Regions from separate parts of the Methylobacterium sp. J-118 genome, predicted to be linked through region 1. Evidence: predicted binding sites of a transcription regulator. Region 1 holds the regulator's gene; each other region holds the start of a gene.
What was found. The regulator LexA, encoded in region 1, represses DNA repair genes until DNA is damaged. The targets are predictions, from matches to a motif close to TGTTCNNNNTGTGTTCNG.
Positions count from the first base shown of each region.

Region 2: AC3IF3_RS11965 (ATP-dependent helicase) is a predicted target of LexA. The motif match lies at 2,723-2,740, and genes of this name have one in related genera.
Region 3: AC3IF3_RS18520 (LexA family protein) is a predicted target of LexA. The motif match lies at 6,261-6,278, and genes of this name have one in related genera.

Region 1 is NZ_JBYQFA010000001.1:5,055,821-5,065,588, forward strand. It holds gene gltA (citrate synthase) at 1-735, opposite strand, end outside; gene gltX (glutamate--tRNA ligase) at 971-2,398, opposite strand; gene AC3IF3_RS24775 (ComEC/Rec2 family competence protein) at 2,572-4,833, shown strand; gene lexA (transcriptional repressor LexA) at 4,827-5,561, opposite strand; gene AC3IF3_RS24785 (hypothetical protein) at 5,804-6,271, shown strand; gene AC3IF3_RS24790 (hypothetical protein) at 6,339-6,554, opposite strand; gene AC3IF3_RS24795 (NRAMP family divalent metal transporter) at 6,636-7,877, shown strand; gene fae (formaldehyde-activating enzyme) at 7,940-8,479, shown strand; gene AC3IF3_RS24805 (Uma2 family endonuclease) at 8,480-9,094, opposite strand; gene AC3IF3_RS24810 (hypothetical protein) at 9,172-9,633, opposite strand; gene AC3IF3_RS24815 (response regulator) at 9,670-9,768, opposite strand, start outside.
Region 2 is NZ_JBYQFA010000001.1:2,492,429-2,502,196, forward strand. It holds gene AC3IF3_RS11965 (ATP-dependent helicase) at 337-2,712, opposite strand; gene AC3IF3_RS11970 (AsmA protein) at 2,995-6,441, shown strand; gene AC3IF3_RS11975 (S9 family peptidase) at 6,451-8,586, opposite strand; gene AC3IF3_RS11980 (hypothetical protein) at 8,757-8,984, shown strand; gene AC3IF3_RS11985 (DUF6456 domain-containing protein) at 9,086-9,768, shown strand, end outside.
Region 3 is NZ_JBYQFA010000001.1:3,835,983-3,845,750, forward strand. It holds gene AC3IF3_RS18480 (aconitate hydratase) at 1-1,738, shown strand, start outside; gene AC3IF3_RS18485 (MFS transporter) at 1,810-3,159, shown strand; tRNA gene AC3IF3_RS18490 (tRNA-Gln) at 3,332-3,405, opposite strand; tRNA gene AC3IF3_RS18495 (tRNA-Ser) at 3,583-3,672, shown strand; gene AC3IF3_RS18500 (hypothetical protein) at 3,752-4,018, shown strand; gene AC3IF3_RS18505 (hypothetical protein) at 4,015-4,203, shown strand; gene AC3IF3_RS18510 (hypothetical protein) at 4,213-4,455, shown strand; gene AC3IF3_RS18515 (Y-family DNA polymerase) at 4,466-5,794, opposite strand; gene AC3IF3_RS18520 (LexA family protein) at 5,791-6,243, opposite strand; gene AC3IF3_RS18525 (hypothetical protein) at 6,449-6,703, shown strand; gene AC3IF3_RS18530 (hypothetical protein) at 6,742-6,939, opposite strand; gene AC3IF3_RS18535 (hypothetical protein) at 7,077-7,466, opposite strand; gene AC3IF3_RS18540 (Ros/MucR family transcriptional regulator) at 7,635-8,201, opposite strand; gene AC3IF3_RS18545 (Ros/MucR family transcriptional regulator) at 8,549-9,010, shown strand.

The sequences.
Region 1 (9,768 bases):
GCCCGAGGAGCCCGCCAGACGCACCGTCGAGGTCGAGGCGTTCTGCTCGTGGTCGGCATGCAGGATGAAGATCTTGTCCAGCGCCCGGGCGAAGACCGGGTTGACCTCGTATTCCTCGCACGGCACCGCGTAACACATCCGCAGGAAGTTCGAGGTGTAGTCGAGATCGTTCTTCGGATAGACGAAGGGCTGGCCGATCGAGTATTTATAAGCCATCGCCGCCAGTGTCGGCATCTTGGCGATCATGCGGATCGACGCGATCATCCGCTGGCTCTCGTCGGTGATGTCGGTCGAGTCGTGGTAGAAGGCCGAGAGCGCCCCCACCGAGGCGACCATCACGGCCATCGGGTGCGCGTCGCGCCGGAAGCCGGTGAAGAACCGGTTCATCTGGTCGTGCACCATGGTGTGGCGCGTGACCCGGTAGTCGAAATCGGCCTTCTGGGCGGCGGTCGGCAGGCTGCCGAACAGCATCAGGTAGCAGGTCTCGAGGAAGTCGCCCTTCTCGGCGAGCTGCTCGATCGGGTAGCCGCGGTAGAGCAGCACGCCCTCGTCGCCGTCGATGTAGGTGATCTTCGATTCGCAACTCGCCGTCGAGGTGAAGCCCGGGTCGAAGGTGAAGGCGCCGGTCTGGGCGTAGAGCTTGCCGATATCGATGACGTCCGGCCCGATCGTCCCGGATTTCACCGGCAGCGCGATCGACTTGCCGTCCACGGTGATGGTGCTGGGTGCGCTCATGGATCGTGGACCCTTCTGTGGCGACGTGGCGGATGCCGGCCTCGGGCTGCCCGAGCCGGTCCCGGGGGCCTGAGCACCGCGCCGTATGCTGCGGGTGCTCACTGTCATGGGTTACCCAAACGGCACTGCAGCAGCAACGGGGTCGGTGACAACCGGACCCCGACGCCAAGCGAATTCGACCAAGCGAAATCCGGGCCGAAGGCCGCAGGTCCCATCCCGCACGCCGCGGAGACCCTCAGCCCTGCGGCGCTTGATCGCCGAGGCGGGCCAGGGTCTCGTCCCGGCCGAGCACCGCCATGACGTCGAACAGGGGCGGGGAGGTGGTCCGCCCCGTGAGCGCCGCCCGCAGGGGCTGGGCCACCTGCCCGAGCTTGCAGCCGGCCGTCTCGGCGTAGTGGCGCACGGCGTCCTCGGTCGAGGCCGCGCTCCAGTCGGACACCGCTTCGAGCACCGGGCGCACCCCGGCGAGGCGGGCGCGGCCCTCGTCGGAGAGGAGGGCGCGGGCCTTGTCGTCCAGCGTCAGGGGGCGCTGCGCGGTGAGATAATAGGCGCTGTCGAGGAGCTCGATCAGGGTCTTGGCCCGCTCCTTCAGGCCCGGCATGGCCTGGGTGAGCTTGTCCTTCAGCTCCGGCCGCAGGGGCGCCGCGAGGCCGCGCTCGGGCCCGACATTCGGCAGGATCGTCTCGATCGCCGCCACGAGGTCGGCATCGGCGCTGGAGCGGATGTAGAGCCCGTTGAGGTTGGCGAGCTTGGCGAAGTCGAACCGCGCCGCCGAGCGCCCCACCGACCCCAGATCGAAGGCCGAGACCATCTCCTCGGTGGAGAACACCTCCTGGTCGCCGTGGCTCCAGCCGAGCCGCACGAGGTAGTTGCGCAGGGCCGCCGGCAGGTAGCCGAGGTCGCGATAGGCCTCGACGCCGAGCGCCCCGTGGCGCTTCGACAGCTTCGCCCCGTCGGCCCCGTGGATCAGCGGGATATGGGCCATCTTCGGGATCGCCCAGCCCAGGGCCGAGAAGATCTGGCTCTGGCGCGCCGCGTTGGTGAGGTGGTCGTCGCCGCGGATGATCTGGGTGACGCCCATGTCGTGGTCGTCGACCACCACGGCGAGCATGTAGGTGGGCGTGCCGTCCGAGCGCAGAAGCACGAGGTCGTCCAGATCCTTGTTGGCCCAGGTCACCCGGCCCTGGACGGCGTCCTCCACCACGGTCTCGCCCTCCTGGGGCGCCCGCAGGCGGATCACCGGCTTGACCCCGGCGGGGGCCTCGGCCGGGTCGCGGTCGCGCCAGCGCCCGTCGTAGCGGGGCGCACGACCCTCGGCCCGGGCGGTCTCGCGCATCTGCGTGAGTTCCTCGGCGGTGGCGTAGCAATGATAGGCGCGGCCCGCGGCCAGCAGTTCCTCGGCCACCGCCCGGTGGCGCTCGGCCCGGGCGAACTGGAAGATCACGTCCCCGTCCCAATCGAGGCCGAGCCAGGTGAGGCCGTCGAGGATCGCGTCGATCGCGCCCTTGGTGGAGCGCTCCCGGTCGGTATCCTCGATGCGCAGCAGCATCCGGCCGCCCGTGTGGCGGGCATAGAGCCAGTTGAACAAAGCCGTGCGGGCCCCGCCGATATGCAGGTAGCCGGTGGGCGAGGGGGCGAAGCGCGTGACGACGGCTGAGGACATCGGTCCGGTGTGTTCGGGGGCGGGTCGGGAGGGGGCGCGAGGCGCGGCGCGGGGCTCGACACGGCGCCCTAGCACGAAGCGCCGGCTGTAGCACGGGCCGCCGGATGGGTTAAGAATCGGGCCGGGAATCGCTGGGCCGGCGTCGACAGATCGCGCGGATCGGGGCGGCGGCAATGCGGCGGATCGGCGCGAGGCTGGCGGGGGGCGTGCTGACGCGGGCCACCCCGCGCGCGGCGGCGCTCCCGGCGCTGCGCGACTGGGCCGCCGCGGGCCTCGCCCGGGAGGCCGAGCAGCGCCGCCTGTTCCCCTGGCTGGCGGTGGCCTTCGGCGCCGGGATCCTGGTCTATTTCGCGGCGGCGGACGGCGAGCCGGTCCTGGCCGCCCCGCTGATCGGGGCCGCCCTCGCCCTGGCGCCGGTGCCGGTCCTGGGCGCGCGGCCGGCGGCCCTGGCCCTGGCCCTGGCGGCGGCGGCCGCGTTCCTGGGCTTCGCGGCGGCGACCTGGCGGGTCGCGCAGGTGGACGCGCCGATCCTGGCCCGGACCACCATCGGGCCGCTCACCGGCATGGTCGAGGCGCTGGACGAGCGCGAGGTCGGCGCCCGGCTGGTGATCCGGGTGGAGAGTTTTGCCGGGCTCGCGCCGGAGCTGCGGCCGGCCCGGGTGCGGGTCTCGTTCCGCAAGACGCCGATCCCGCGGCCCGGGGAGTCCATCGCGGCGACCGCCCGGTTGCTGCCACCCCCGGAGGCGGCCCGGCCGGGGGGCTACGACTTCGCCCGGGACGCCTATTTCCAGGGCATCGGCGCGGTGGGCTCCCTGGTCGGCGCGGTCACGGTCCGGGCACCCGTGGAGCCGCCGCCCCTGCGCCTGCGCCTCGCCGCCCTGCTGGACGAGGCCCGCAACGCGCTGACCCGCCGGATCGCGGGGGCCGAGGGCGGCCAGGCGGGGGCGGTGGCGGCCGCCCTGGTGACGGGCAAGCGCGGGCTGATCGGCCCGGCCACCAACGATGCGCTGCGCGCCGCCGGCATCTACCACGTGGTCTCGATCTCGGGTCTCCACATGGTGCTGGCCGCCGGCGTCGTCTTCTGGCTGGTCCGGGCCGCCCTCGCCCTGGTCCCCCATTGCGCGCTGTTCTGGCCGATCAAGAAGATCGCAGCCGGCTTCGCCATGGTGGGGGTGAGCGCCTACTGCGCCTTCTCGGGCTGGGACATCGCCGCCGAGCGCTCGCTGATCATGACCCTGATCATGCTGGGCGCGATCCTCGCCGACCGGCCGGCCCTGTCGATGCGCAACCTCGCGCTGGCCGCCCTGATCGCCCTGGCGCGGGAGCCCGAAGGCCTGCTCGGCCCCAGCTTCCAGATGTCGTTCGGGGCGGTGGCCGGGCTGATCGCCTGCGCGCGGCTGATCGACGGGCGCCTCTTCGTCCGGCCCGGGGCGGGGCGGATCGGCCGGCTCGTCGGCACCGGGCTGTCGGCGGTCACCGGCACCCTGGCGACGACCCTGGTGGCGCAGGTCGCCACCGCGCCCTTCGCCACCTACCATTTCCAGACGGTCCAGCCGTTCGGCCTCGTCGGCAACGCACTGACCCTGCCGCTGGTCTCGCTGGTGGTGATGCCGTCCGCGGTCATCGGGATCCTGGCCTATCCCTTCGCCCTCGACCGGCCGGTCTGGTGGCTGATGGGGCAGGCGGTCGGCGGCATGCTGGCGATCTCCGCGTGGATCGCCGGGTTCGAGCGGGCGACCGTGGTGCTGCCGGCCTTCGGCACCGGCGCCCTGGCCGCGATGACGGCGGGCCTGCTGCTGGCGACGCTCCCGGCCTCGCGGCTGCGCTGGCTCGCCGTGCCGCCCCTCCTGCTCGGGCTCGGCCTCGCGGCCCTTCCGGACCGGCAGGACCTCTACGTCGACCGGCAGGGCTGGGGCGCGGCGGTGCGGGGGCCGGACGGCCGCCTGGCCGCCCTCGGCAGCCCCTCCGGCTTCGTGCTGGAACAATGGCTGAAGGCGGATGGCGACGGGCGCCGGCCCGACCGGGCGGCCAGAGCGGGGCCCGGCGGCCGCTGCGACCGGCTCGGCTGTACGACGCTTCTGCCGGACGGACGGGCGGTGGCCCTGATCCGGGACCGGCGCGCCTTCCCCGAGGATTGCGCCCGGGCCGCGGTGGTGATCACGAGTCTCACGGCGCCGCCGACCTGCACGGGGCCGCTGGTGATCGACCGCCGGGTCCTGGCGGCGCACGGCGCCGTCGCCCTGCGCGTCGACGGGGGCGGGTTCACGATGCGCGCGGCCCGCGGCGACGGACGGTCGCTGCCCTGGCGTCCGCGGGCGGCACCGCCGGCCGGCTCCGAGCCGGGGGCGGATCCCCCCGCCGAGGGAACCGGCGGCATGGCCTCATCCGAAGTGCCGCAAGCCCCGGCCGACGCCCCGGCGGAACCGCTTCAGTAGCGGCGCACGAGGCTGACGAGCCGGCCCTGGATCTGGACCCGGTCGGGACCGAGCACGCGGGTCTCATAGGCCGGGTTGGCGGCCTCGAGGGCGATCGAGGAGCCGCGGCGCCGCAGGCGCTTGAGCGTCGCCTCCTCGTCGTCGATCAGCGCCACGATGATGTCGCCGGTATTGGCGGTGTCCTGCTTGCGGATCACCACGAGGTCGCCGTCGAGGATTCCGGCCTCGACCATCGAATCGCCGCGCACCTCCAGGGCGTAGTGCTCGCCCCCGGCCAGGAAGTCCGGGGAGAGGGTGATGGCGTGGCTCTGGTTCTGGATCGCCGAGACCGGCGTACCCGCCGCGATCCGGCCCATCACGGGGATCGAGATGGCCCGGCCGCCGTCGTCGATCATCCGGGTCGCCGCCGGCTGGGACGGCTGGGACGGCTGCCTGGACTTGCCGCCCTCGACCACGCTCGGGGTGAAGCGGCGCGGCTCGGGGGCGGGGGCCGGGGTCGGCGACTGGTGCAGGCTCTCGGGGATGCGGATCACCTCGATGGCGCGCGCCCGGTTCGGGAGGCGGCGCAGGAAACCGCGCTCCTCCAGGGCCGTGATCAGCCGGTGGATGCCCGATTTCGACTTCAGGTCGAGGGCGTCCTTCATCTCGTCGAAGGACGGGGGAACGCCGCATTCCTGCATGCGGCTCTGGATGAACCGCAGAAGGTCCAGCTGCTTGCGCGTGAGCATCGAAGGGGGCCTCGCGGCTTGGCGGACCGCCCCGGGGCGGCCGCTGAAACAAATCGCGAACACGTTAAACGTTCCGCAAGTGTTCCGCAAGCGTAATACGGCCACGCTCGTGTCCCGGCGGCAGAGGCGGGGCACAAACGCATTGACGGCACAAGCGGAGCCGTTTCAATGCACCCGGGCGCCCCGCCGGACAAGACCGGCGGCTCCGGCGGCGGGTCGGTATCGGGCTGGGAATGACGAGGATGCGACAGCTCGCGGCGCCAGGGTCCATCCGTTTCGCCCTGGGCGTCGCCCTCCTGGGCTCGGCACTCGCCGGCTGCACCACCGGCTTCTCGTACATCTCGCGGAACTACGTGGCGCTCACCCCCCAGGTGGTGACGATCGGCTGCAAGGAGCCCTACGAGGTCTACGACAACCGGCAGCTGCGCCGGATGCTGATCGTCTCGAACGCCCTGCGCGAATATGCCGGCTGCAACCTGAGCGAGGTCCGGATCGATCCCGAGCCGGAGGCGACCCGGGTCAAGCGCTTCCGCACCGCCGCCCGCGCCTATCTCGACGAGACCGTGCGGGAGGAGTGCCGGGTCACCGGCGAGACCGTGTTCGATCCGCTGAAGACCGAGTTCGCCTATGCCTGCGACGCGCCGGTCGAGAGGCGGGGCACGGTGGTGCCGCGCCTGCCCGGCCGCAATCCGGGCCCCGCCCAGCGCTGATCCGCCGGGCCGGAGGGGTCCGGCGTCCCTGACCCGCCGGCCGGGACACCGGTGCCGGGGGGATGCGTCAGGCATCCGGCTTCGGGAAGGTGCGCTCGGTGGCGTCGCCGGCCGCCGCCAGCAGGGCGCGCGCGAAGGCCCGGGCCTCGGCCCGGTCCAGCACGATCGCGGCGGTGACCGGCCCGCCCCCGAGATCCGACAGGGCGAGTTCCAGCCGCACCCCCTCGGGCACGGCGCTCGCCTGCAGGCTCCAGCCCGGCCCCCGTTCCGCGCTCTCCGCCATCGCTCAACCCTCCCGGTGCGCCCCGGGAAAACGCCGCAGGCTCCCGCCGGAACTGCCCCGGCCCGGGACTGTTCCCGAGCCGTGCCAAGCGCTTCCCTGCCCCGCCTCGCGGCGTTCCTCAAGACTGCGGGCCCCGGACTCGTGGTGATGCTCGCCGACACCGATGTCGGAAGCCTCATCACGGCGGCCCAGAGCGGCGCCCGTTGGGGCTACTCGCTGCTGCTCCTGCAGATCCTGCTGGTGCCGATCCTCTACGTCGTCCAGGAGCTGACGGTGCGGCTCGGGACCGCCACCGGCCGCGGCCACGGCGAGCTGATCCGGGCGCATTACGGGCCGGTCTGGGCCTGGATTTCCTTTGGCGGCCTCGTGGTCGCCGGGATCGGCGCCATCGTCACGGAATTCTCCGGCATCGCCGGCATCGGCGACCTGTTCGGGGTGCCGCGGCTCGTGAGCCTCGGCCTGCCGGCCGCCCTGCTGCTCGGCCTCGTGTTCACCGGGAGCTACCGGCGGGTCGAGAGGGTGGCGATCGCGGTCGGCCTGTTCGAGCTGGTCTTCATCGGGCTCGCCGTGGCGGCGCGGCCGGATCCGGGGGCGATCGTGGCATCCTTCGCCCACATGCCGCTCGGCGACGGCCAGTACCGAGTCCTGATCGCCGCCAATATCGGCGCGGTGATCATGCCGTGGATGATCTTCTACCAGCAATCGGCGATCGTCGACAAAGGCCTCGGCTGGGACCACGCCAGGCGCTCGCGGCTCGACACGCTCCTGGGCGCGGTGATCTCGCAATGCGTGATGGGCGCGATCCTGATCGCGGCGGCCGCCACGATCGGCAAGGCCGGGCAGGGCACGAAGGACGGTCTGCAGACCGTGGGCGACCTCGCGGGGGCCTTCACGCCGGCCCTCGGGCCGTGGCTCGGTCAGGTGGTGTTCGGGGTCGGGATCATCGCGGCGGCCTTCGTGGCGCTGAACGTCGTGGCCCTGGCCCTCGCCTGGGGTTTTGGCGATGTGACGGGCAAGCCGCATTCCCTGGAGCAATCGCCCCGGGAGGCGCCGGCCTTCTACGGCGCCTTCGCGCTGGTGGTGGCGGCCGGCGCGGTGTCCGTGCAGCTCGTGCCGAATCTCGTGGCGCTCAACATCGCGGTCGAGGTGATGAACGCCCTGCTCCTGCCGCTCGCGCTCGGCCTCCTCATCCTGCTCGCCACCCGGGCCCTGCCGGAGGGGAAGCGCGTGGACGGCGCCTACAAGTGGGTGGTCTACGCCGTCTCGGGCCTCACGATCGCCTTCGCGATGGTCGGCGTGCTCGACGGGATCGGCCTGCTCTGACCCGATTGACGCGGGCGGCGCGATGATGTCTCCCGCGGGCTCCGATCAGGTGGAGTCGAGACATGCAAGAGATCTGGTTCCGTACGGGCGAGGCCACGGTGCTGGCGGCCGAGGGCCAGTACACCGACGCCATGCCGGAGGTGCTGATCGGTTCCGTGCGCGGGCCGGTGGGCCAGGCCTTCGCCTCGATGATGGGGCAGGTCCAGGGCCACACCCGGATGTTCGTGGTGCGCGACCTCAATCAGCTGGTGCGCCCGGCCACGATGATGACCACCAAGGTCACGATCCACACGGCCGAGTATGCCGAGCTCCTCGGCGGCGTGGTCCAGGCGGCCACCGGCGACGCGATCGTGGACTGCATCATCGAGGGCATCCTGCCCAAGGACGGCCTCGACGAGCTGTGCATGATCATCATGATCTGGCTCGATCAGCGCTGCGCCGAGGACGACAACCTCGACCAGAAGGACCTCTACAGGACCAACTACGAGGCGACGAAGCTCGCCATCGCCCGCGCCCTCAAGGGCGAGCCGACGGTGGACGAGCTGATCGCCAATCGGAAGACCGTGAAGCATTACGCGCTGGACGGCGTGATCGAGTACTGATCAGCCCTGCGCAACGGGCGTGTGGACGTAGAGGTCGGCCACCGCGCAGTCGAGGCCGAAGCCGGGGAGGACCAGACGGTCGTCCCCGGTCAGGCGGGTGCGGGTCCAGGTCTCTCGGGTTCGCGCCGATAGGGTCAGGGCGGGGCTCTTCAGCTCGATCAGGAGCACGGCCTCGCACAGCGGCAGGGCTTCGTAGCCGGCGCACTTGACGTCGATCTTCTTCTGGCGCGTGCCGGGAAGCCTGCGGTGGTCGCTCGGAGACAGGATCTCGGCGGCCAAGTAGCAGCGCTCGACAGCATTCAATCCGGCCTCGATGTCGGCCAGATCGAGAACCGCAACGTCGGGCACGTAGATATGGCCCTCGCGAACCGGCCATAGGTCGATGGCGGGATTCTGCAGGGTAACGCGTGGTGAGCCTATCCGCCTGAGGCCGCCGTCGAGAAATCGCTGCAAGGCGCTGGCAATGAACTGATGAACGAGGTTGGGTTGGGCCTGCATCACGATCTGGCCCCCGATGAGTTCCCATTTCTCCTCATCAGGCCGCGTCTCGATGAAGTCCCAGAATCCTTGGTGGGGATCGGTCCTGTCGACGGGCGGAGTCTCGAGAATCGTCATGGGATCATCGTGGGCAGCCCGGGCCAAGTCGACGCAGATCGAGGATCCCGCCGGCGCTCCACTCGGTCAAGGGCGCGTCATCCCGGCGGGATGCGCCCCACCGAGCACAGGGTGCGCATCGTGGTGCTGCCCGGGTCGGTGTAGCAGGAGGCCGACCAGCCGCTCTGCTGGATGAACGACTTGCGCCGCTCCGACAGGGACGTCCGGTAGGCGTTGGCGATGATCGGCTCGACGGTCGCGGCCGGTTCGCCGATCAGGATCTCGGAGGCCGCCGACAGGTCGTGGAAGAAGGTCGCCGAGGGGGCGGGCTCGGCGGAGGTCGCCTGCACGATCGGCTCGGCCCGGCAGGTCACGTCGAACTTGATCGGGCCGGCGAGGCGGATGTCGATGCTCGGGCCGGCCCGCTTGCCGACCCTGCCTCCGATGGCCCCCGCGATCTGGCGGGCGAGGTCGTCGCAGGGATCGGCCCGGGCGGCCGATCCCAGGAGCGGCAGGCAGGCCAGGGCGGCGAGGAGGCGTGGAACGGTCAGGCTCGGCATGGCGGCACTCTACCCGCGGCGCGGCGCCTGTCGAGGTCAGGCCCGCATCTGGGCGAAGCTCGCGAGCCAGGCCGGCGCGACCCGCATCCCCGCCGGCACCAGCGCGTCCGGCGGCGGCCGGCGCACGCAATCCTC
Region 2 (9,768 bases), 2.6 Mb from region 1:
CACGTCTTGCGGAACTAATACCGTCCCTTTCCCGAAGGTTCCGCGCCGCGCTCGTCCGCCTGTGGAGAGCGTCACAACGTCCCGCGCGCGGCCGAATACGTGACGCAACGGCCGCGCCAGCGTGATTCGCACCTGACGATTGCGCACGGGGTGTGACCAGGGGGTGACGGTCGGCGCGACCGCCCGGGAAAAGGCGCCGTGCTGGCGCGGATGCATCAGGCTCGGGAGGGGGAGACGCGCTGACGCGGCATCCGGCACGAAAGCGTTCCTCCGCGCCCGATCGGGCGAAGCCGGCCGACCCTGCCGCCCTGGACCGTCCGGGCTTGATCGGCGGGACTAGCTTGATCCAGCCTGGATGAAGCTGTCGAGGACCATCTTCCGGCCGGCCTTGTCGAAGTCAACGGTCAGCTTGTTGCCATCGACCTCGGCGACGGTGCCGGGGCCGAACTTGGTGTGGAAGACCCGCTGGCCGGCCTCGAACGCCGAGGGCATGCCTGTCGACTTGGCGATCAGCTCGCCCTCGATCTGCCGCGGCCCCCCGGCCTGTCCGCCGGCCCGGCCCCCCGGCGCGGACCCGAAGCCGCCGCGGCCGGCCTGCGGCGCGGTGGCGGCCTGCGCCCGCTGCCAGCCCGGCGTGCCGTAGCTCGATCCGAACGGCGCGGGGTTGCGGTCGAACCGCGAGGCGCCGGCGGAGAAGTGGGCCGGCGCCTCGATCACGTCGACGGCCGATTCCGGCAATTCGTCGATGAACCGGGACGGGATGGTCGAGGACCACAGCCCGTGGATGCGCCGGTTGACCGCGAAGGACAGCTTGGCCCGCTTGCGCGCCCGGGTGAGGCCGACATGGGCGAGGCGCCGCTCCTCCTCCAGGCCGGCCCGGCCGCTCTCGTCCAGCGCCCGCTGGCTCGGGAACAGGCCGTCCTCCCAGCCGGGCAGGAACACGGTGTCGAATTCGAGCCCCTTGGCGGCGTGGAGCGTCATCAGGGAGACCCGGTCGGCGCCCTCCGTCTCGGAGGCCTCCATCACCAGGGAGACGTGCTCCAGGAAGGCCGCGAGGTCGGGGAATTCCTCCATGGAGCGGACGAATTCCTTGAGGTTCTCCAGCCGGCCGGCGGCGTCGGCCGAGCGGTCCTTCTGCCACATCTCGGTGTAGCCGGATTCCTCCAGGATGGTCTGGGCGACCTCGCTGTGCGGCTGCGCCTCCACCAGCCGCGCCCAGCGGGAGAAGCTCGCGGTGAGCGCCCGCAGGGTCGAGCGGACCCGGGGCTTCAGCTCGTCGGTCTCGCACAGGCGCTCCGCGGCGATCCGCAGGGGCAGCCGGTTGGCGCGGCCGTAGGTGTGGAGCTGCTGCAGGGTCGCGTCGCCCAGGCCCCGTTTCGGGGTGTTGACGATCCGCTCGAAGGCGAGGTCGTCGCTGACATTCACGGTGGCGCGCAGATAGGCCAGGGCGTCGCGGATCTCGGCCCGCTCGTAGAAGCGCGGGCCGCCGATCACCCGGTAGGGTAGGCCGAGCTGGACGAAGCGGTCCTCGATCTCGCGCATCTGCGCAGAGATGCGCACCAGCACGGCGATCTCCGACAGGGGATGCTGCTTGACCTGGAGCGACTCGATCGATTCGGCGAGCAGCCGCGCCTCCTCCTCGGAATCCCAGGCCCCCGACACGGTGACGCGCTCGCCCGGCTCGTCCTCGGTGCGCAGGGTCTTGCCGAGCCGGCTCTCGTTCCTGGCGATCAGCCCCGAGGCGGCCGCCAGGATGTGGCCGGTGGAGCGGTAGTTGCGCTCCAGACGGACCACCACGGCGCCCGGAAAATCGTGCTCGAAGCGCAGGATGTTGTCGACCTCGGCCCCGCGCCAGCCGTAGATCGACTGGTCGTCGTCGCCCACGCAGGCGATGTTCTTGCGATTCTGCGCGAGCAGCCTCAGCCACAGGTACTGGGCGACGTTGGTATCCTGATACTCGTCGACCAGGATGTAGCGGAACCGGTCCTGGTAATTGGCGAGCACATCAGGGTTCTCGCGCCAGAGCTTGAGGCACAGCAGCAGAAGATCGCCGAAATCGACGGCGTTCAGCGTCGCGAGCCGGGCCTGGTAGGCGGTGTAGAGCGCCCCGCCCTTGCCGAAGGCGAAGGACGCGGCCTCGCCCGGCGGCACCTGCTCGGGCGAGAGGCCGCGGTTCTTCCAGCCGTCGATCGTGTGGGCGAGCGCCCGGGCCGGCCAGCGCTTCTCGTCGATGTTCTGGTCGGCGATCACCTGCTTCATCAGCCGCAGCTGATCGTCGGTGCCGAGGATGGTGAAGTCGGATTTGAGCCCGACGAGCTCGGCATGGCGGCGCAGGATCTTGGTGCCGATGGCGTGGAAGGTGCCGAGCCAGGGCATGCCCTCGCCGGCCGGGCCGATCAGCGCGCCGATCCGGTGCTTCATCTCCCGGGCGGCCTTGTTGGTGAAGGTCACCGACAGGATGTCGAAGGGCCGCGCCCGGTTGGTGGCGATCAGGTGGGCGATGCGGGTGGTAAGCACCCGGGTCTTGCCGGTGCCGGCCCCGGCCAGCACCAGGACCGGGCCCTCCGTGGTCTCGACGGCGCGGCGCTGCTCGGGGTTGAGCCCCTCGAGATAGGCGGCGGCGTCGCGGCGGAGCGCGCCCATGGCGCGGGCGGCGATGGAAGAGGCGGGAGCGCCGTCCCCGGCGGGCTGCGCATGCGGGCGGTTCTGCATCCCGCATCCCTGGACCAAATCGCGAACGGCGTCGAGGGCGCGTGCGCGCGGTGCGACCTGAGCGTGTGGGCGCAGCCGCTTGCACGCCGGGTCTCATGCTCCGTCCCGAATCAGGTTCCGCTTCGCTGCGCCTGTCCGGGAACCGGCACATCGAGCGCCGCGCGAGCGGCTCCGGACCGTGGCATCACCGCTGGCGCCTCCGAGGGCTTATCGTGCTATGGCCACTTGCTCGCGGGGGCACGCGGGACGGTCCCGCGCGGAAACGAGTGCGGAACGGGACCATTGCGTGATCTTCTGACCGCGCTGGCGGGCGCCGTCATCCTGGTTCTCGTGGCGGCGCTGGCCGTCCCGCCCTTCGTCGATTGGCAGGCCCACCGTGCGCTGGTCGACCGGGCGCTCACCCGGTCGCTCGGTGTGCCCGCCCGGACCGACGGGCGGATCGAGGTCCGGCTCCTGCCCTCGCCGAGGCTGCGCGTCGACCGCCTGCATCTCGGGGCCGATCCGGAGCGCCCGACCCTCGATGCGCGGTTCGTCAAGGCCGAGGTCGCCCTGGCGCCGCTCCTGAAGGGCGAGTTCCGCTTCACAGAGACCCGGATCGGCCGGGCCGAGATCAAGCTCCCGCTGGCCGGCCCCGACGCCCTGAAGCTGCCGGGCGGTCTCGGGGAGGCCCTGGGCACCCGCGATTTCGCCATCGAGGCGCTGCACGTCCAGCAATTCCTCGTCACCACGCAGGTGCCCGAGACCGGCCGGACCGACCAGTTCTACGCGCAGGACCTGACCCTGCAGGCGCCGGCCCTGGTCGGGCCCTGGCGCGTGGAGGGCACGAGCGGCGGCGTCCCGTTCCGGGCGGTGAGCGGCACGCCGGGGCCGGACGGGCGGCTCGCCGTGAAGATCTCGGGGGGCGGCGATGCCCACCCGCGGTTCGAGGCGGATGCGCGGTTCGGCCTCGTCCCCCTGGAGACCGGCCGGGCGGTCCAGGTAGAGGCCGAGGGCTCCGCCCGCCTCGTGGTCGGCCCGCCGACCCAGGCCGCGGGCGCCTACCTGCCGTTCACGATGGGCGCAACGTTCAAGGCCAGGGGCACGCAGGTGCGGTTCGAGGGGGTCGATCTCGCCCTCGACCCGGGGGGGCGCACCCTGCGCCTCGGCGGCACCGGCCGGCTCGACCTGCGCCAGTGGCGCGCCGCCCTGAGCCTGGAGGCCCGCCGCCTCGACCTCGACGCCTTCCTGGCCTCGACCGAGGGCCAGAACCTGATCGCCCGCGGCCTGCCGAGCTGGGGCGGCGACCTGCCGGCGATGCTCGACCTCGATCTCGCCGTGGGCAGCGCCATGCTCGGGGGGGACGAATGGTCGAACCTCGCCCTCACCGGCACCCTGGAGCGGGCCGGCGGCCTGCTGCTGCGGCGCCTCACGGCCACCGGCCCGGCGGAATCCACCGTCAGCGTGAGCGGGCAGGTCGACACCGCGCCGTTCCGCCTCACCGGCCCGGTGGCGCTGAGCGCGCCCGATTCGGACGCCCTGGGCCGCTACCTGCGCCGCCTCGGCCTAGAGAACCCCCTGACCGCCCTCCTCGACGGACGCCGGGTCGAGGCGGCCGCCGATGTCTCCGCGGACCCCGGGAGCCTGTCCCTGCGCAACCTGCGCCTCGCCCTCGGCGCGGCCCGGATCACCGGAAACGCCCGCTACACCGCCGCGGAGGCCGGGGCGCGGGGCCATTTCGAGGCGCAGATCCGCGCGAACGGCATCGACATCGCCGGCCTGCCGCCCCTCGGCACCGCCCTGGGGAGCCTGCGCGACCTCGACCTCGCCCTGACCCTGGAGGCGCGGGACGTGCGCTTCGGGGCCACGGGCTCCGGCACCGGCACCATCGCGGCGAGCATCCAGACGGACGGCGCCGGCCTCGTGGTCGACAGCCTCGCCGTGACCGATCTCGCGGGCGCGAGCGCCACGCTCTCCGGCCGGATCGGCGCGGACGGGACCGGGCGCGTCTCCGGCCGCCTGAAGGCCCCGGTGGCGGCGCCGCTGCTGGGCCTGCTCGAACGGGTCTGGATCGGCGAGATCCGCCTGCTGCCGGCCTTCCTGCGGGACGCGCCCCTCGACCTCGCCGTCAGCCTCGACCGGGAGGGTGGCCCCGCCCAGGCCCTGCGCACCCAGGCCCGGGGCAGCGCCGGCGGCGGCAGCCTCGACCTGACCCTGGCGAGCCGCGGGACGGGGATCGAGGGCGGCACCGCGACGCTGAGTACCCCCCGGGCCGGGACGTGGTTCGGGCGGACCGACATCGCCGGCCTCCAGCAGCCCGCCGCGCTCCACCTGAAGGCCGAGCGGCCGGACGGCGCCGGGCTCGCCCTCAGCCTCGACGGGATGGTGGCGGGACTCCGGCTCGCGACCTCCCTGCCGATCCTGATCGGCGCCGACGCGCTGCCCAGCGGCGGCGTGGTCCGGGCCGAGACGGCCGATCTTGGGCCGTTCCTGACGCTCGCCGGGGCCGCGAGCCTTCCGCCGGGCGCGTGGCCGGCCGACCTGACCGTCACCGTGTCCCGGGAGGCGGGGGAGGGGGCCGCCACCCTGGCCGGCCAGATCGCCGGATCGGGGGTGAGCGGGACGCTGCTGCGGGCGCCGGGCGGCGTCCCCCACGGGCGCCTCGCCCTCGACCGGCTGTCGCTGCCGCACCTGGCGGAGGCCGTGCTGCTCCCGGTCCAGGAGGGCGGCCGGTTCGGGCCGCCCCCCGCCCACCCGGCCGTCACCCTCGACACCCGCATCGCCAGGCTGGACCTCGGGCGCGGTCTCGTGGCGACGGATGCGGCCATGGCCCTCGGCCTCGCAGAGACCGGCCTGACCCTGCGCGACCTGACCGGCAAGCTCGGCGGCGGGCGGATCGCCGGATCGGCGACGATCACGCGGGCCGGGGCCGGCGCGGCGATCTCCGGTACCGGCAGCCTCGACGACGTGGCGCTCTCCGCGCTCACCGGCGGCCCGGTCGGCGGCCGCCTGGATGCCGATCTGCGCTTCGCCACCACGGCGGAGACGATCCCGGGGCTCGGCGACGGCCTCTCGGGCAGCGGCACGCTGGTGCTCAAGGACCTGCGCGTCCCGGCGGCCGATCCGGCGGCGCCGGGGCGCGCCCTGTCCCGGGCGGTGGAGATCGACGATCCCCTGCGCGAGGGCCGCCTCCAGGCCCTGGTGGCGGAGGAACTCGCCAAGGCTGCGGCGCAGGCGGGCGCGCCCGCGCGGGCCGCGGCCACGATCGTCGGCGGGGTGCTGCGGGCCGGTCCGTTCGACATCGATTTCGGGCCCGCCCGCTGGGCCGGCACGGTCGGCTGCGACCTGCGCGGCGGCCGCCTCGACGCCCGGGGGACGCTCACCGGCGGTCCGGTGCCCCGGGGCTGGAGCGCCGGTCCGCCGGCGATCCAGATCGGCCTGGCGGGGCCGCTCGCCGCCCCCGAACGGACCCTCGACGTCGGCGCCCTGTCGAACGGGCTCGCCGCCTTCGTGCTCCAGCGCGAGCTGGAGACGATCGAGCTGACGGACGCCGATCAGGTCGAGCGGCAGCGCCGCCGCGCCCGGATCGAGATGGACCATGCCCGGGCCACGGCGCTCAAGGCCGCCGCCGACAGGGCGGCGGCGGAGAAGGCCGCGACCGAGAGGGCCGCCGCCGAGGAGGCGGCCCGCCGGGCGCGGGTCCTGGGGGAGGGGGCGGACCCGGCACCCTCCCCAGCCGAGGGACGGCCCTGAACGGGCGGCTCAGGCCTTCCCCACCGCCATCAGCGCGAACGCGTAGATCAGCGCCACCTCCTCCAGCCGGTCGAACCGGCCGGCGGCGCCGCCGTGGCCGGCCTCCATGTTGATCCGCAGCAGCACCGGGCCGCCGCCCGTCATGGTGGCGCGCAGCCGCGCGACCCACTTGGCCGGCTCCCAGTAGGTGACCCGCGGATCGGTGAGCCCGCCGAGCGCCAGGATCGCCGGATACGCCTGGGCGGCGACATTGTCGTAGGGCGAGTAGGACAGGATCGTCCGGAAATCAGCGTCGCGCGCCCCCGGGTTGCCCCATTCGGGCCATTCCGGCGGGGTCAGCGGCAATTCCGCGTCCAGCATGGTGTTGAGCACGTCGACGAAGGGCACGTCGGCGACGATGCCGGCAAACAGCTCCGGCGCCATGTTGGCGACCGCCCCCATCAGCATGCCGCCGGCCGAGCCGCCATGGGCGACGATGCGTTTTTCCGCCGTGTAGCCGGCCCCGATCAGCGCCCGGGCGCAGGCGATGAAGTCCGTGAAGGTGTTGGGCTTCTGCGCGCGCTTGCCGTCGAGATACCAGCGCCAGCCCTTCTCGGTCCCGCCCCGGATATGCGCGATGGCGTAGACGAAGCCCCGGTCGACCAGGCTCAGCAGGTTCGTCCGGAATCCGGCCGGCATCAGCGTCCCGTAGGAGCCGTAGCCGTAGAGCAGCAGCGGCGCGGAGCCGTCGAGCACGAGGTCGCGCCGGTGCAGCAGCGAGATCGGCACCTGCTCCCCGTCCGGGGCGGTGGCGAAGAGCCGCCGGGTCACGTAGGCCGCCGGGTCGTGCCCGCTCGGCACCGCCTGGCGCTTGCGCAGGGTCCGGTCCCGGCTGTCGCAGGCGTAGTCCCAGGTCTCCGACGGGGTCGTCATGGACGAGTAGACGAAGCGGATCGTCGCCGTGTCGAAGGCGAGCCCGGACCGGAGCCCCAGGGCGTAGGCCTCCTCGGCGAAGGCGACGCTGTGCTCGGCGCCGCTGGCGAGGTCGCGCACGACGATCCGCGGCCGGGCATTCTCGATCTCGAGCCGGATCAGGTGGCCCGTGAGCAGGTGCAGGTGCCGGATCATCACCCCCGGCCGGTGCGGCACGAGGTCGGTCCAGTTGGCGCGGCCCGGAGCGTCGAGGGGGGCCGTGACGATCTTGAAGTCCTCGGCCCCGTCCGCGTTGGTGCGGATATACAGCCGGTCGCCCCGGTGCTCGACCCCGTAGATCAGCAGCGGCTCGCGCGGCTGCACGAGGCGCAGGGGCCCGGCGGGGGCGTGCCGGTCGAGCAGCCGGACCTCCGCGGTCTCGTGGTCGCTCGCCGTCACATCGAGGAACGCCCCGGACTGGGTCCGGCCGATATGGACGAAATAGCCGGCATCGGCTTCCGTATAGACGGTCTCGTCCTGTGTCTGCGCGGTGCCGAGGCGGTGGCGCATCACCTTGGCGGGGCGGTGGTTGGCATCGAGCGCCACGTACCAGAAGCTGTCGCCGTCCCCGGCCCAGACCGCCTCGCCGGAGGTCGCCTCGACCCGGTCGTCGAGGTCCAGCCCGGTGGCGATGTCGCGGACCCGGATCGTGTAGAGTTCTGAGCCCTTCGTGTCGGCGCTCCAGGCGAGGCGGGCATGGTCGTCGGAATGTACCGCGGCGGCGATCTCGAAGAACGGCAGGCCTTCGCCCTCGCGGTCGCCGTCGATCAGGATCGTCTCCGCCGGGTCCGGCCCGGCCTGCGGCACGTCGGGCGCCGTCGCCGGCCTCCGGCAGATCAGCGGGTGCTGGCCGCCCTCCCGGTGGCGCGTGTAATAGGCGAACGGCCCGTCGGGGTCCGGGACGCCGCTCTCGTCCTCCTGGATCCGCCCGCGCATCTCGGCGACGAGCCGCTGGCGCAGCGCCGCGGTCCCGGCCAGGGCCGCCTCCGCGTAGGCGTTCTCGGCGCGGAGATAGGCGTCGATGTCCGCGGGCAGGGCGGCGGGGTCCTTGAGGACCGTCTGCCAGTTCTCGGCCTTCAGCCACGCGTAGGGATCGGTGATCGCCTGTCCGTGGACGCTGAAGCGCCGCGGCCGGATCTCGGCGACCGGCGCCCCGGTGGATTGCGCGCGCAGGCCGTGGCCGATGTCGGTCATCGTCTCTCCCGTCGGGTCCCGTCAGGTGCGGGTGAGGGCATGTGTCCCGCCCGGCGCCGGGATGCAAGGCGGCGCGGCGCAGGGCCGGCGGGAGCCTGTCCCGACCTCGGGCGTTGAAGCCCGGACCGTGGCGTGGATCACGGTCGCCGGTTCGACGCCGAGGTGCCGACATGGTCGCGATCCCCGACACGCAGGCCGATTCGCAGGACGAGGATCCCCAGCGGGATCTGCAGCAGGTGAACGAGATGCTCGCGGACTGGGCGGCGCGCTCGGCGACCACGAGCGAGGCGCTGGTCGAGCGCTTCGAGGCGATGGGCTACCCGGTGCGCGGCAAGTCGGAGGACGAGATCGCCGAGATCCTGCGCCGGCCGCCGCCCCGTCCGGTCGGGACTGCATGACCGCAGCCGGTCGGTTTTAGGCAAAAAAACCTTGACTTTATGAATTTTCCTGACAGGGTGCGAGCGCTCCCGCATTCATCGCATCCGACTAGGAACAAAACATGAACAAGCTGGCCAGGAACCGGCGTGCCGAGACCGCCCGACCGAAGCGGGACCGGGCGGAGCCGGTAGACCTGCCGCCGGAGGCGGGGCGCCTGCTGGCGCGGCTCGGCGAGGCGGGGGCCTATGCCCGGCCCGATCCCCTGGTCGAGGACGCGTTGCTGGTCCGGCGCGGCGGCGACGGCATCTCGGTGGGGAGCGGGCGCTTCACGGTCGCGTCCGGCCGGGCCCTCGCCGCCGCCGACCTGGCGGATTGGGACCCGGCCGGTACGCGGCTGACGATCAGCGCCGCCGGGCGGGCGCGCCTGCGCCGGCAGGCCATGCCGGGCGACAGGGCCTTCGCCGCGCAGCATCAGGACCTCACGGTGGCGGCGGAGGGCGGGGGGCCGATCCTGCGCAACGCCTCCGAGAACCCGCTCGCCTGGATGGTGCGCCGCCGCGGCCGGGACGGTGCGCCGCTGATCGATGCGGCCGCCTTCGAGGCCGGCGAGCGGCTCCGGCGGGACATGAACGCCGCCGCGCTGCTGCCCCGGATGGGGAGCGATCCCAGTGCCCCCCGGGTCGATGGCGGCGGCCCCCGCGACCCGGCGGCCGCGGCCGATCACGTGATCGCGGCCCGGCAGCGGGTCCGCGGCGCCCTCGACGCGGTCGGGAGCGACCTGTCCGGCCTCCTGATCGATCTCTG
Region 3 (9,768 bases), 1.2 Mb from region 1:
GTTCCTGCGCTCGGCCTGCCGCCGCTTCGGCGTCTGGTACTCGCGGCCCGGCAACGGCATCAGCCATCCCGTCCACATGCAGAGCTTCGGCAAGCCGGGTCAGACCCTGGTCGGCTCCGACAGCCATACGCCCGCGGCCGGATCACTGGGCATGCTCGCCTTCGGGGCGGGCGGCGTCGAAGTCGCGCTCGCCATGGCGGGGGAGCCGCTGCAGCTGCGCATGCCCCGGGTCTGGGGGGTGAAGCTCACCGGGACGCTGCCCGATTGGGTCAGCGCCAAGGACGTGATCCTGACGCTGCTCGGCCGTCACGGCGTCGAGGGCGGCTTCGGCCGGATCATCGAGTATTACGGGCCGGGCCTGGATTGCCTGACCGCCTTGGACCGGCACGTCATCGCCAACATGGGCGCCGAGATGGGCGCCACCACGAGCGTCTTCCCCTCCGATGCGTCGACGAAGGCCTTCCTCGACGGGGTCGGCAGAAGCGGCGACTGGACGCCCCTCGGCCCGGACGCGGATGCGGGCTACGACGACCACGAGGAGGTCGACCTGTCGTCCCTCGTGCCGATGATCGCCAGACCGTCGAGCCCCGGCAACGTCGTCCCCGTCTCGGAGGTCGCCGGCACCGAGATCTACCAGGCCTATATCGGGTCCTCGGCCAATCCGGGGTTTCGGGATTTTGCCGTGGCGGCCGCCATCGTGAAGGGCCGCAACACCCACGACCGGGTCTCGTTCGACATCAACCCCTCGACCCGGGTCGTGCTCGAAACCCTGATCCGGGATGGGCAGCTCTCCGACCTGATCCACGCCGGCGCCCGAGTCCATCAGGCCGGCTGCAACGGCTGCATCGGCATGGGCCAGGCTCCGGCCTCCGGGCGCAACTCCCTGCGCACGGTGCCGCGCAATTTCCCCGGGCGCTCCGGTACCCGCGAGGACAGCGTGTTCCTGTGCAGCCCGGAGACGGCCGCGGCCTCGGCGCTGACGGGATACATCACCGACCCGCGCACGCTGGACATGCCCTATCCGCGGATCGCGCCGCCCGGGATGGTGCCGGGCAACACCACCATGCTGGTGGCGCCGCTTCCGGAGGCGGAGGCCCGCGCCGTCCGCCTGGAGAAGTCCGAGAACATCACCACGCTGCCCGATCTCGGCAAGCTCGGGGCCGACATCCGCGTGCCGGTGATGCTGAAGACCGGCGACGACATCTCCACCGACGACATCATGCCGGCGGGCGCGCGGGTGATGCCCTACTGGTCGAACATCCCCAAGACGAGCGACTTCACCTTCGAGCCGATCGACGACACCTATCCGCGGCGGGCCAAGCAGGGCGGCGCGGCGCGGTCGGGCCACGCCATCGTCGGCGGCCTGAACTACGGGCAGGGATCGAGCCGCGAGAACGCGGCGCTCGCCCCGCGCTATCTGGGTCTGGAGACCGTGCTGGCGAAGAGCTTCGCGCGGATCCACTGGCAAAACCTCGTCAACTTCGGCGTGCTGCCGCTGACCTTCCAGGACCCGTCCGACTACGACCGGCTGGAACTCGGCGACACCGTGGAGATCGCCGGCATCGCCGAGGCGCTGGCGGCCGGCCCGACGATCACGGCGACGATCCGCGGGGGCCGGCAGACGATCCGGCTGCGGCATGACCTGTCGCCGCGTCAGATCGAGATCCTGCTCGCCGGCGGCGTCATCGCGTGGCTGCGCGGACGGATCCAGGCCGAGCCCGCCCGGACCGTTGCCTGAAGCGCGGGGACCTGTCAGGGGGCGCGGGGCGACAGAGCGGTGCGGGCCATTATCGTCGTCGGGAGGATGGCATGAGTTCGGGCGAGGCGCTGCTGCGCGAGGACGCCGATGCACCGTGGCACGCCGGTCTGACCCGGCGGCACTGGCGCATCCTGTGGGGCAGCTATCTCGGCTGGATCTTCGACGGCTACGAGGCGGTGGCCCTTGTCTACGCCCTGAGACCGGCGCTAAACACGATCCTGAACCCCGAACAGGCCCAGGCACCGGCCTACTATGTGGGCCTCGCCATCGGGATCACGCTGCTCGGCTGGGGGCTGGGCGGTCTGATCGGCGGGATCGCGGCCGATTATATCGGGCGCAAGCGCATGATGATGCTGTCGATCCTAGGCTACGCGATCTTCACCGGGATGACGGCCTTCGCGGAGAGCTTCACGCAGCTCGCGGTCCTGCGCTTCATCACCGGCCTCGCCATCGGCTCGGAATGGTCCACCGGTATCGCGCTCGTGGCCGAGACCTGGCCGAATCGGGCGCGACCGAAGGGATGCGGCTTCCTGCAGTCCGGCTTCGGCGGCGGTGCGGTGCTCGCCGCCATCGTGTGGGCCGTGCTGGCGGCCACCAACCCGCTGGGGGAGCAATCCTGGCGCATCCTGTTCGCGCTCGGCGCGCTGCCCGCCTTCGTCTGCCTGTACCTCCGGCGGGCCCTCGACGAATCCGAGCAGTGGCTGCAGGCGCTGAAGGCGCAGCGCTGGTCCGCCACGGCCGACGATTCGGGGCAGGCGCCCCGTGGCGCGCAGCGCCCGTTCACCCTGGCCGAGATCTTCCGCGAGCCGGAGAGCCGGCGCCGGGTGCTGCTGGCCACCGCGATGTCCTTCGCCACGACGGTCGGCTGGTGGGCGGTCTCGTCCTGGCTGCCGGCCTATACCGAGGGGCTGGCCAAAGCGGCGGGCGAGCCGGCCAATGTCTGGGGCCCGCGCATGGGCATCATCTATAACCTGGGCGCGATCACCGCCTACGTGATCTCGGGCTTCGTGGCCGACGCGCTCGGGCGCCGCGCCTTCCTCGTCGTCACCTATATCGGCTGCATCGCGACGTCGCTCGCATGCTATCTCTGGAGCGGCGGTCTAGTGCCCTTCATGGGCCTTGCCTTCCTGAACGGGTTCTTCACCCTGGGCTTCGCCTTCTCGTGGATGGCGATCTATCTCGTGGAACTGTTCACCCCCGCCGTGCGGGCGACCGCTGCCAGCTTCGTGTTCAACGGGGCCCGGCTGATCGCCTGGATCTTCCCGATCATCGCCGGGCAGATCGTGACCTCGTTCGGCGGCGTCGCCGCCGCGGCCCTGGCGATGTCCAGCGTCTACGGGATCGGCCTGATCGTGCCGTGGTTCATGCCGGAGACCACGGGAAAACCGCTGCCCGAGTAGGTCGGCGGAACCAGCGGCGTCGAGACCTTCGAAGATTGGAATGTGCGATCTGGCGATTATGCCGCGCGCGTCGGACGCTTCAGGCGACACCAACCGTCTGCGGTGATCCGTTCTGAGCCAAACAAATGGTTGGGTCAGCCGTTCGACGACTTCAGAAGGCCGGGATGTTCGGTGGCTGGGGGACCTGGATTCGAACCAGGACTAGAGGAGTCAGAGTCCACCGTTCTACCGTTAAACTATCCCCCAATCGGCCATCAGCCGGACCACGCCGTCCTGGGAACGGCATCGAACCGGCAGCGCTGCTTTCGGCGGCGTCAGGCGTGGGCGGTGGGATAGGCGGAATGGCTGCGCAGGTCAACCGGTCCGTCGCCGGTTGACGCGGCATCGTTCGCGGCCGTAACCGTGGGGTCGCGGGTGCCGCCAGGAAGGGTGGCCGAGTGGTTTAAGGCAGCGGTCTTGAAAACCGCCGTGGGGGCAACTCCACCGTGGGTTCGAATCCCACCCCTTCCGCCAGCGCGCGTTGACCGCACTGGGAAATTCAGCGCCGGCAGCGTTCTACCCCTCCATCTGCCCCACCAACTGACGGGAATCGATGGCCAAAGAGATCCCATCCGTCGGCGACCTGCGCCGGAAATCCGAGGTGACGGACGACGAGATCACCGCCGCGACCGCCGCCTTCCTGAAGGACGAGAACGCCGAACCGTTCGTCTTCCAGTCCGGCCATCGGGTCGACGTGGCCAAGGCGATCGAGATGCACCCGCAGGCCAAGAAGCTGCTGGCCGATGAGGCGACGTCGCCGAGCATGCGTCGCACGATGGTGAGAACCGCTATCATCATGGGCTTCCCGGTGCAGTGGTGACGCTCGACGACGCCGACCCGGTCCGTGAGGCCGTCGAAGCTCTTCGAGCACTCGGCCGCCAGGTCGAGCCATGGAGCGACGATTTCGCCCTGTGGCTGGTCGACGGAGGGTCGCTTACCGACAGCGACCTTTTGGCTTTGGCTATCCGGCTGGGCCTGATGGACTCCCCCGGCGGCCTGCAATAGCCGGGCGCCATGCCCACCGAGCCGCACGCCCCGGTCCGCGGACGCTACCTCGAAGCTCTACGCGCCGTCGCGGTCAACCGGGGCGGCCTCCGGCTCGACGCCTATCCGACCGCCATGCCGGTGCTACAAGAGCTCGGCTTTGTCGAGCAGCGTGCGACCCGAGGCTGGACCGGTCGGCACGCCTGGCACCTGACAAGGGCGGGGCGGGATCTTCTGTCTATCCTCGGGATCCGTGAGGGCGTCGAGCCATGACCATCAAAAGTCAAGCGTAAGCCACCGGCAGCTCGCCGACCTGCGTCGTGTAGCGCGGCGTGCGCATCTCGAACTTCGTGCTCCAGTCCCGCCGGCTCACCAGCCCGGCGCGGGCCGGCACCACCGCGCCCCGGCCCCAGCGCGCATTGCACGCATCCATCGCCGCCATCAGCGGCTCGGATCGCGCGCGGTCCAGCGCGCCGATCAGCGCCCGCGGGCTGTGCGACAGCGGCACTAGGTCGTTGGTGACGATCCCCGCCTTCGAGTAGCGCCACGGCCGCTCCCCCGGCTCGCGCCAGGTCTTGGCCACCCCGTGCCGCGCCGCCTTGATCAGCGCCAGCGTGTCGGAGGTGTGCTCGGGCAGGCTCACGGTCGTCGAGACCGAGCGCATCGGCGCGTCCCGGTCGTGCTCGCTCGTGTGGTAGAATACCGTGACGTGGTCGGTGCCCAGCCCCTCCCGCCGCAGCTTCTCGCCGAGCCGCGTCGCGTGGGCGGCCACGGCCTCCTCCAGCACCGCCCGCTCGGTGATCCGGGCGGAGAACGAGCGGGTCACCGCGCAGCCCTTCCTGCGCGCCGGCACCAGCTCCAGCGGCAGACAGGCCAGCCCGCGCAACTCGTGGATGATCCGCTCGCCCACCACGGTCAGCCCCTTGCGCACCGGTCGCGGATCGAGGTCGCGCAGGTCCGCCACGCTCTCGACGCCCATCGCCTGGAGCTTGGCCAGAGAGGCCCGGCCGATGCCCCAGACCTCGGCGACGTCGATCCGGCACAGCCAGTGCGCGTAGGCAGCCGGATCGGTCAGGTCGCACACGCCCTGCAGGTCGGGCACGGTCTTGGCGATGTGGTTGGCGAGCTTGGCCAGCGTCTTGGTCGGGCCGATGCCGACGCAGGTCGGGATTCCCGTCCAGGCCCGCACCGTGGCGCGCAGGTCCCGGGCGAGCGCGACCCGGAGCGACGGCGCCACGTCGGTGAGGTTCAAGAAGCTCTCGTCGATGGAGTAGATCTCCACCTGCGGGCTGAACTGCCGGTAGACCGCGTTGGTGCGCCCCGACATGTCGCCGTAGAGCGTGTAGTTCGAGGAGAACACCCGCACGCCGCGCGCCCGGCACAGGTCGCGGATCTTGAAGTACGGATCGCCCATCTTGATGCCGAGCGCCTTGGCCTCGGCCGTGCGGGCGATGGCGCAGCCGTCGTTGTTCGAGAGCACGATCACCGGGACAGTTGCGAGCCTCGGGTCGAACACGCGCTCGCACGAGCAGTAGAAGCTGTTGCCGTCGATCAGCGCCACGGCGCGGCCGCCGCCGATCCGGTCGCGGCGGCGGGCCTCGGGCGTGCTCACGACGCCTGCCCGCGGGCGACGTGCCAGCGGATCGAGAAGCGGACCACGCCCCAGATCGCGCCCTCGCCGAGTTCCTCGACCGCGAAGGCCGGGAGATCCGGGTTGCAGAAGGCGAGGCGTGCGGCGTTGCCCTCGATCACGAGGCGCTTGCACGACATCTGGCCGTCGATCGCCGCCACGACGATGCTGCCGTGGCCGGGGGTGAGGCTGCGGTCGACGCAGGCGAGGTCGCGGTCGTAGATGCCGGCGCCCTCCATGGACGAGCCGGCGATGCGCCAGAGGAAGGTCGCGGGCGGGTTCGGCACGAGCCAGCGCGGCAGTTCGAGGGCGCCCTCCAGGAAGTCGTCGGCTGGGCTCGGGAAGCCGGCGCACAGGGCCTGGCCGATCAGCGGCACGCGGACGGCGTCGGGGCTGTCGACCAGCAGCGCGTCGATCCGGTTTAGGTGCACCCGCGGCTCCGGCCCGTTGGAACGAATGCAGAACAAAGCCGATGCGCGCTGGGGGTTCAATCCGCCGGCCGGATGTTTTTCCGCGACCGGTGGACGAATGTGAATTGAGCGGGAAAACGCCAGCCGGCGTATGGGCTTGGTAACCAATCGCGGCCGTGAATAAATCGAGCCGCAGGCGCAGGGGCGGCTCATGCAGGAGGCGGACATGGCGATGAAGACGGCGTTCGTGGTCCAGCCGTTCGAGCTGCACCGGAAGCGGCTGCGGCCAGCCCGGCAGGAGGCGGCATCGACGGAGAGCGGCGCGCTGAAGAAGGCCGAGAACCTGGCCAAGCGCATGCCGGGAGCGGCGGCGCTTAAAGTGGTGGCCGACGACGAGACCGGAGAGCTGGAGGGTGTGACGATCCTCGGCCAGTGGGGCGAGATCCCGGACGACTTCGCCGAGAGCCTGCAGGGCGGTTAGGGATCAGCGCGAAGTCGCTAAGGGTACTGCGGTCGATCTCAGATCAACCCGCCGTCGGGCCCGCCCGTGAGCGAGCGACCCGCGCGCGTGACCAAATTCGCGAACGCCAGGGCGGCGGCCGATGCCTGCGTCTTCGAGGGAAAGGTCCGGTCCGATCCGAGGACCGTCATCTGAGCCCCGTCGAGCAGCACCCAGGTCCACAGGTGTCGGCTGGTGGAGCGGATCTCGAAGTGCATGGCCAGTTCGCGATGTGGGACATGCCCGCATCATGAGTTGGGGAAAGGGCTGCCGCGTTAATGGCCTGTCCAGCGCAACAACCTGTGTCGGCTAAGTTCGGGTCTGCCCCCGACATCCTCGAAAATCACAGCCTGAATCAGCCGCGAGCCCAGGCGGCGAACTCCCAAACGGGTGGCCCCCAGGTCTGACCTGGATTCGTCCGGTAGCCCGAGAAGCGAGCGAACATGATCCGGTCGGCTTCGACACCGATGACGGTGGCGCTGTTTACCATCAGCGCGCCAACATAATCTACGCGCAGGAAGCCGTGCTCCGGGTGGACGCCGAAGAGCTGCGGCGCCGTCCAGCCAAGCCGGTGCGCCTCGGCGCCGAATTGATCGATGAAGGCAAGGGCGTTCGCCCGGATAGGGGGCCACTTCGTCGGCAGGAGATACCGGCAGGGCGAGGAGTGCTCGGACAGGCGCTCGATCTGGTCGCGCCAGGTGGCGACGGCGGGCGGAAGGTCGGCGGGGGCGGGAGTGGCGGGCATGCCGGCGGCGGTACCGCGCAGCCCTTAACGAAGCCGCTTCGCCGCTCGTCACGCAGCCCCACCCCGATCCGCTCAGGGGGCTGGGGTGGCCTGCTCAGGTAGGATGAGCCACGACGAACGAACGCTCCAAGCCGTGCGGCGACAAACGAAGCCGAATGGCCTCAGCCATCAAGCGTCCGCAATTCCCGTAACCTTCCTCGCCCGCCGAACTTTCGTAGGCTTCTCGGCTGGGCTACCAGCCTTCATCTGACCGTCGGTCTCCACTGCCTCGGAGATGGTCTCGACGACGTCCGCTGCCTTTGGAGCCGCCTTCCGGCGCTGCTGTCCCAGGCCAAGACTCTTGGCGAGCGCCGATCGCTGCTCCGAGTAGCTGGCAGCCGTCGTGGGATAGTCCCGCGGCAGCCCGTACCGAACTCGATACTCGTCTATCGTCAGGCCATTTTTGGTCAGATGCCGCTTCAGCGTCTTGTACGGCTTACCGTCGATGAAGCTAATCAAGGTTTCGGGCCGGATCGACTTCCGAATCTGGGCCAGCGACGGCTTATCGACCGATGCTTCTGTGGGCTCACTCGGCTGCCCCAGTCCGACGACTGCGGCATGCACATTGGCCAGCAAGGCAGGCACCTCCGCAGGGGAAACGCGATTGTTCGAGACATAGGCTGACACGATGTCTGCCGTTAGACCCACAAAGTCCAACTCACCATCCTCAAGACTTTGAACTTCCGCTTCCACCATACACCTCGCGCGTGAACCGACGCAGCCACGTCCGACGCCCCGTTAGTTCATCGCTGCAAAATCGGAAAGACCATCAATCGCAGTTGATCAATAAAATCGTGGATATTCCGCAGAAGGACTTCAGTGCGGCGGACCGTCGTAATCAGGGTCGCAATTGCCTGCCGCGTGTTCGCCCACCTAAACCATCGCGAGGTCCACACCCGTCTCGTCAGCATGCACACACGGCAATTCGGCCTTCGAGAACCAATTTGCGGATCTCGGTATTGATTGCGCGCAATCGATGTTGCAATGCGAGGCGTCGACGAAGTAAGACACTCGCGATACCCACGTTCAAAGGAAAAATAAAAATGCCGGAAGAGACCGCGGGGCATACCCCCAACTTGATCGAGTTGGCTGGCGCTATCGTTGCCGCCTACGTATCGAATAATTCTGTGCCGGGCGCTGAGCTGCCGAACCTCATCCACAGCGTGTACACCGCCATCGGCGCACTAACTTCGGGTAGCGCTTCGATCACCTCAGCTGAACTTGAGATTGACCGGCCGAGCGCGGCCCAGATCCGCAAGTCGGTCCGCCCCGACGGGATCGTCAGCTTCCTCGACGGCAAGACCTACAAGACGCTCAAGCGCCACCTGACCAGCCACGGGCTCGACCCGCGCGGCTACCGCGATCGCTATGGCCTGCCGGCCGATTACCCCATGGTCGCCCCTGCTTACGCCGAGCGGCGCTCCGCGCTGGCTAAGGCGATCGGCCTCGGCCAGCCGGGCGCCGTGGCCGAACGCGAGCCGGCAAGGCGTCGGAAAGCAGCCTAAAGTCCGAAGCTTCGCGCGTAGCGATAGCGCGCCCCGCCCCGATCTGCTCACGGGGCGGGGGAGCGTCCGATCTTGCTCGCGTGAGTGGAGCCGATACGCAACGCGGCCCGCGCGAGATGCACCTGTGGCAGATAGACCGGCGGCTGCCGCGACGGGATCAATCGACCAGGCGGCCCCTTCTCCCTCGCATGAACCGCTTCGCACTCATCGGCATCTTCGCAGCCCTCTTCGCCGGGATCCTGGCCATCGGGGGGACTTGGTCATACGTGACGAGCATCAGCCCAGCCGTCGGGCCCGACACGAGCTCGACGCCGAACCCTACGGCGCAGCGGAAGCAGCCATAGGTCATACGCAGAGCTCATAGAAAAACCCGCCGCGGCGAACCGGGCGGGCTCAGATGGATCGCACACAGGTAATGCGTCGACTGTCACGGTGAGCGGTGCGTAAGGCAGAAGTAAGCCCGCTGTGGTGGGCTGGGCGGGCTGAGTTCAGGGCGTCGCCCCGAATGGCGACCGAGCATAAATACATCACGATGCCAAAGCAGAAAGCAGTGTTTTAATGATCGGCTAGCCGAGCAACCTTGACGCGCGCCGTTGAGTTTGCACGCTCGGCTTCCAAGCGGGCTAAACTTAAAACGCGCTGACGGCCCGGATTATCCCCGATCTGCGACCATAGGCGCAGGAGGTTCGTAAGACCTTCGATGTCGCTCTCGGTCCGTGCCGCCGAAAACGCCTCCACAGGCAGGTCAAGGAGTTGAG